One region of the Paenibacillus sp. Mc5Re-14 genome, then DNA from elsewhere that is predicted to be linked to it. Evidence: a T-box and tRNA genes for the amino acid it is inferred to sense, from the RefSeq annotation. Region 1 holds a T-box; the other holds one or more tRNA genes.
What was found. The T-box of region 1 lies ahead of ileS (isoleucine--tRNA ligase). A T-box ahead of a tRNA ligase gene usually reads a tRNA of that ligase, here a tRNA-Ile.
Positions count from the first base shown of each region.

Region 1 (3,420 bases):
CAATATCCGCATACAGAGTCAGAAATGCGTGTGTATTGACAAGCGTATCTACCAGTTTCGATTTAGCCTCGCCTACAATGCCTTTGGAAAAACGTTTGCTATTCCATGGTGCACTATCGGACAGTAATGCCCAGCGGAAAGCATCTGTTCCGTACTCATCAATCACTTCCCACGGATCAATAACATTACCCTTCGATTTGGACATTTTCTGCCCCTGCTCATCCAGTACATGGCCTGTTGCCATGACAGCTTTGTAAGGAGCTTTGCCAGTCAACATCGTCGAAACCGCAAGCAAGCTATAGAACCAGCCACGAGTCTGGTCAATCCCTTCACAGATCATATCTGCCGGAAATTGCTGCTCAAACGTTTCATTATTCTCAAAAGGATAGTGATGCTGTGCAAACGGCATAGAGCCGCTATCGAACCATACATCGATGACTTCCGGTGTGCGAGTCATTTCGTATTTACCGCATTGGCTACGAACCTTGATATCATCTACATAAGGTTTGTGTAGCTCGATATCCGCTGGTACATCCCCAATTGCACGTTCTCTCAATTCAGCAATACTATGAGGTGCGAACTGTTCTCCAGTTTCCTCACAAACCCAGATATTGAGCGGTGTACCCCAATAGCGATCGCGACTGATGTTCCAATCCACCAGTTCCTCCAAAAACTTACCGAAGCGTCCTTCGCGTACATGGCCCGGGTACCATTCAACTTCGCTGTTGTTGGCAATCAGTTGATCCTTGATCGCAGTTGTTTTGATAAACCAGCTGTCCATCGCATAGTACAATAATGGAGTATCGCAGCGCCAGCAGAACGGATAGCTATGCTCGTATTTTTCCTTGCTGTACAGCAACCCTTTTTCGGACAGCATTTTCACAATATCTACATCACAATCTTTCACAAAACGGCCTGCAAAATCAGTGATTTCAGCTACATAGTTACCTTGGAGATCCACTACGTTGATAAAACCAACGCCATTTTCACGACATACGCGATAGTCATCCTCACCATGTGCCGGGGCCATATGAACGATACCTGTACCGCTGGAATCTGTTACGAACTTGGCACCCAGAATTTGGTTACCTTTCTCTACCTGAAAATAAGTAAATGGCGGGGTATAGGTTTGGCCTACCAGTTCTGAACCCGATAGCGTGCCAATCACTTCATGATCACCTTTAATTACGGTCTCAACAAGATTTTTAGCAACGATGTATACCCCATCTTCCTGCTTCACACGTGCGTATTCCAGCTCAGGGTTGACGGCGAGCGCCACGTGACTCGGCAAGGTCCAAGGTGTTGTCGTCCAGGCCAATACATATTCACCACTGCTATGCAGCTTGAATTTGGCCGTGGCACTCAGATCCTTTACATCTTTGTAGCCCTGTGCTACTTCATGGGAACTTAGTGTTGTCTGACAATCCGGGCAGTACGGACTCACACGATGACCACGATACAGCAGATCTTTCTCATGAATCGTCGCCAAAATGTTCCATACACTCTCGATATAGTTATTGTCCAAGGTAATGTATGGGTGATCGAGGTCTGTCCAGTATCCGATCGCTTCGGTTAAATCGCGCCACTGCTGCTCGTATTCAAACACGCTCGCTTTACATTTTTTAATAAATTTCTCAACACCGTATTCTTCAATTTCAGGCTTGTGAGAGATCCCCAGTTGCTTTTGCACACCCAGTTCTACCGGCAGGCCATGCGTATCCCAACCCGCCTTACGTACAACGCGGTATCCCTTCATGGTCTGATAGCGGCCGACGAAATCCTTAATTACGCGACCCAGCACATGACCGATGTGTGGTTTGCCGTTAGCTGTTGGTGGGCCCTCATAAAACACAAAATTAGGCTTTCCTTCACGATTGGTAATGGATTTACGGAACGTGTCCTCCTGTTTCCATTTGCTCAGGATGCGTAGGTCACGTGACCGTGCTTTTTCTTTAACATCCACTCTGTTCATAACGTCATACTTCCTCTCTGCTCATCATTAATTGTTCTAGCGCACTTAAAAAAAGCAACAAAAAAAGCCCCATCCCTGTAAAAGGGACGAGACTGTGCTCGCGTTACCACCCTGATTCCGTAATTAGACCAGTCTAAAGAAGACGATCTTGTCACGACTCTCTGAGCCCTACTCAACTTCAGCAGGGCGCCATTATAACGCATGGCAAACGGTGATTGCTTACACACGCCATAAATTTAAGCGCTTCAGCTCACTTCTCCGGGAGGATCTTCGGTCATGTTCTGAACGTTGGCTTGCACCGGAAGGCCAACTCTCTGAGGGACAAATCATGACGTACTCGTTCCCATCAACGAATTAAACATGTTAAATTCATCGAATATTAAACCAGCAACATCGTTGCCTTTGAATAACAACCATCAACCAATAGACGGATAATCGTTGAATTCAGTATAGTATTTACAGTTATAGCCTGTTTAAAGAAAAAAGTCAACCCTAACAAGACCTAATGAAAAGTTTGTCAGAAATCAAAATCAGTAAATTTCTTTCATTTCACGCTCGCGTTCCAGCACTTCGCGTTCCCGGTTTTCAAGTGCTTCCCAGCCATCTTGGCTTAACAAGTCAAGCTGTGCTTCCACCAATGTACGAAACCGTGCTCGGTAAATTGAAGCCTGTTTCTTCAGTTCTTCAACCTCCAACGCGATTTTGCGGGATTTGGACAATGCTTCGTTCACAATACGATCCGCATTTTTTTCCGCTTCCTTCACGATCAGTTGAGATTCTTTCTTGGCGTTGTTGCGAACTTCATCAGCTGCTTCCTGCGCGACAATAATTGTCTTACTCAGTGTATCCTCAATCGTCGCAAAATGATCGAGCTTCTCCTGTACGTTCAGCAACTGGGTGCTCAGTTCTTTATTTTCACGAATAACGCCCTCGTAATCCTTGATCACCTGATCCAAAAATTCATTAACCTGATCCTCATCATAACCGCGAAGCCGGCGGGCAAATTCCTTATTATGTATATCCAATGGCGTTAATGGCATGCCGTCCACCTCCTATAAGATTGACAAAAAATTCATTTTCCGCGTCACGACGCTCATTATCATCTATCGGTCATCATACCCCGTTTTGTGAATACTGTACAGAGCAAAATCGTTCCAGTTCTTCGCTATAGGTTAATTCTTTCGACAGAAAGCTCATGAATCCTGCCTACAGCTATACAAACTTACCAATTTTGACACGGAATCTACCCTTTTTTGTCATCCCGTCTGTTTCAAGCACTTTGAAACGCCCAAATCCCTGCATGGAAATAACGTCCCCAACCTTAAGTGAAGTAGATGGATTCTCCTCCACCTTCCAGTTTACCCGACATCGTCCCGCTCGAATCGGTGTTAATATTTTACTGCGACTCAATTTGTAGACGTCACTGGCAACCCCGTCCAGACGCAAAG
Region 1 is NZ_CVPD01000001.1:4,537,995-4,541,414, reverse strand. It holds gene ileS (isoleucine--tRNA ligase) at 1-1,972, opposite strand, end outside; T-box leader at 2,052-2,331, opposite strand; gene BN1546_RS20800 (DivIVA domain-containing protein) at 2,503-3,012, opposite strand; gene BN1546_RS20795 (YlmH family RNA-binding protein) at 3,185-3,420, opposite strand, start outside.

Region 2 (3,420 bases), 2.2 Mb from region 1:
GATGAAGGTTTTCGGATCGTAAAGCTCTGTTGCCAGGGAAGAACGTCTTGTAGAGTAACTGCTACAAGAGTGACGGTACCTGAGAAGAAAGCCCCGGCTAACTACGTGCCAGCAGCCGCGGTAATACGTAGGGGGCAAGCGTTGTCCGGAATTATTGGGCGTAAAGCGCGCGCAGGCGGCTCTTTAAGTCTGGTGTTTAATCCCGAGGCTCAACTTCGGGTCGCACTGGAAACTGGGGAGCTTGAGTGCAGAAGAGGAGAGTGGAATTCCACGTGTAGCGGTGAAATGCGTAGAGATGTGGAGGAACACCAGTGGCGAAGGCGACTCTCTGGGCTGTAACTGACGCTGAGGCGCGAAAGCGTGGGGAGCAAACAGGATTAGATACCCTGGTAGTCCACGCCGTAAACGATGAATGCTAGGTGTTAGGGGTTTCGATACCCTTGGTGCCGAAGTTAACACATTAAGCATTCCGCCTGGGGAGTACGGTCGCAAGACTGAAACTCAAAGGAATTGACGGGGACCCGCACAAGCAGTGGAGTATGTGGTTTAATTCGAAGCAACGCGAAGAACCTTACCAGGTCTTGACATCCCTTTGACCGGTCTAGAGATAGGCCTTTCCTTCGGGACAGAGGAGACAGGTGGTGCATGGTTGTCGTCAGCTCGTGTCGTGAGATGTTGGGTTAAGTCCCGCAACGAGCGCAACCCTTATGCTTAGTTGCCAGCAGGTCAAGCTGGGCACTCTAAGCAGACTGCCGGTGACAAACCGGAGGAAGGTGGGGATGACGTCAAATCATCATGCCCCTTATGACCTGGGCTACACACGTACTACAATGGCCGGTACAACGGGAAGCGAAGCCGCGAGGTGGAGCCAATCCTAGAAAAGCCGGTCTCAGTTCGGATTGTAGGCTGCAACTCGCCTACATGAAGTCGGAATTGCTAGTAATCGCGGATCAGCATGCCGCGGTGAATACGTTCCCGGGTCTTGTACACACCGCCCGTCACACCACGAGAGTTTACAACACCCGAAGTCGGTGAGGTAACCGCAAGGAGCCAGCCGCCGAAGGTGGGGTAGATGATTGGGGTGAAGTCGTAACAAGGTAGCCGTATCGGAAGGTGCGGCTGGATCACCTCCTTTCTATGGAGAATCGTTTCCTGCGATGGAAACATTCAAATATGAAGCGTAAGCTTCAAACTCAGGTTTAGGCCTGTTACTCACTCGTTGCTCAGTTTTGAGAGCTTAAACTCTCAAGCGTTTGGTGGCGATAGCGGAGGGGTTCCACACGTACCCATCCCGAACACGACCGTTAAGCCCTCCAGCGCCGATGGTACTTGGACCGCAGGGTCCTGGGAGAGTAGGACGCTGCCAAGCGCAACCACTAAAGAAAAAAACTTTTTTTGGTGGTTTATTATGGGCCCTTAGCTCAGCTGGTTAGAGCGCACCCCTGATAAGGGTGAGGTCGGTGGTTCGAGTCCACTAGGGCCCACCATAAATTTTATATTTTCTTTTGGGGCCATAGCTCAGCTGGGAGAGCGCCTGCCTTGCAAGCAGGAGGTCAGCGGTTCGATCCCGCTTGGCTCCACCAAAAGATTTATTATTGCACCTTGAAAACTGGATACCGAAACGAAATTGCGTTTTAGAATATTCCTTTAAGCTGATCTTGTGTAAACAAGTGAAATAAAGGTAGCATATCGTATTTACAATGTAGATACTAGGTTAAGCTACAAAGAGCACACGGAGGATGCCTAGGCGCCAGGAGCCGACGAAGGACGTGGCGAACAACGATAAGGCCTCGGGGAGCTGTAAGCAAGCTTTGATCCGGGGATGTCCGAATGGGGAAACCCGGCTGTCTTCATCGACAGTCACTACTCACTGAATTCATAGGTGAGTGAGAGGCAGACCAGGGGAACTGAAACATCTAAGTACCCTGAGGAAGAGAAAACAATAGTGATTCCGTCAGTAGCGGCGAGCGAACGCGGATTAGCCCAAACCAAGGAGCTTGCTCCTTGGGGTTGTGGGACGTCTCACATGGAGTTACAAAGGAACCGGTTAGATGAAGAGGTCTGGAAAGGCCCGCCAGAGAAGGTAAAAGCCCTGTAGTTCAAAACCCGTTCCCTCCGAGACGGATCCCGAGTAGTGCGGGGCACGTGAAACCCCGTATGAATCCGGCAGGACCATCTGCCAAGGCTAAATACTCCCTGGCGACCGATAGTGAAGCAGTACCGTGAGGGAAAGGTGAAAAGCACCCCGGAAGGGGAGTGAAATAGATCCTGAAACCGTGTGCTTACAAGAAGTCAGAGCCCAATTTAGGGGTGATGGCGTGCCTTTTGTAGAATGAACCGGCGAGTTACGTTCCCGTGCAAGGTTAAGGTGAAGAGCTGAAGCCGCAGCGAAAGCGAGTCTGAATAGGGCGAATGAGTACGTGGACGTAGACCCGAAACCGGGTGATCTACCCCTGTCCAGGGTGAAGGTGCGGTAACACGCACTGGAGGCCCGAACCCACGCATGTTGAAAAATGCGGGGATGAGGTGGGGGTAGCGGAGAAATTCCAATCGAACCCGGAGATAGCTGGTTCTCCCCGAAATAGCTTTAGGGCTAGCCTCGGAAAGAAGAATCGTGGAGGTAGAGCACTGATTGGGTGCGGGGCCCGCAAGGGTTACCAAGCTCAGTCAAACTCCGAATGCCATGGATTTAGTTCCGGGAGTCAGACAGTGAGTGCTAAGATCCATTGTCGAAAGGGAAACAGCCCAGACCATCAGCTAAGGTCCCCAAGTGTGTGTTAAGTGGGAAAGGATGTGGAGTTGCACAGACAACCAGGATGTTGGCTTAGAAGCAGCCACCATTGAAAGAGTGCGTAATAGCTCACTGGTCGAGTGACTCTGCGCCGAAAATGTAACGGGGCTAAACACACCACCGAAGCTATGGCTTGATGCATTGCATCAGGGGTAGGGGAGCGTTGAATGCGGGTTGAAGGTGTACCGGAAGGAGCGCTGGACTGCATTCAAGTGAGAATGCCGGTATGAGTAACGAAAAGATCTGTGAGAATCAGATCCGCCGAAAGCCTAAGGGTTCCTGAGGAAGGTTCGTCCGCTCAGGGTAAGTCGGGACCTAAGGCGAGGCCGATAGGCGTAGTCGAAGGACAACAGGTAGAAATTCCTGTACCACCGTAATCCGTGATGAGCGATGGGGTGACGCAGTAGGGTAGTGACGCGGACTGATGGATGTCCGTCTAAGCAGTGAGGCTGATGTGTAGGCAAATCCGCACATCGTTAAGGCTGGGCTGTGATGGGGAGCGAAAATTATAGTAGCGAAGGTCATGATCTCAGACTGCCAAGAAAAGCCTCTAGCCAGGAGAAGGTGCCCGTACCGCAAACCGACACAGGTAGGCGAGAAGAGAATTCTAAGGCGCGCGGAAGAACTCT
Region 2 is NZ_CVPD01000001.1:2,307,904-2,311,323, reverse strand. It holds rRNA gene BN1546_RS10560 (16S ribosomal RNA) at 1-1,135, shown strand, start outside; rRNA gene rrf (5S ribosomal RNA) at 1,253-1,369, shown strand; tRNA gene BN1546_RS10550 (tRNA-Ile) at 1,411-1,487, shown strand; tRNA gene BN1546_RS10545 (tRNA-Ala) at 1,508-1,583, shown strand; rRNA gene BN1546_RS10540 (23S ribosomal RNA) at 1,713-3,420, shown strand, end outside.
Region 2: it has a tRNA-Ile gene. The T-box ahead of ileS (isoleucine--tRNA ligase) is inferred to sense a tRNA for this amino acid. The anticodon was not compared.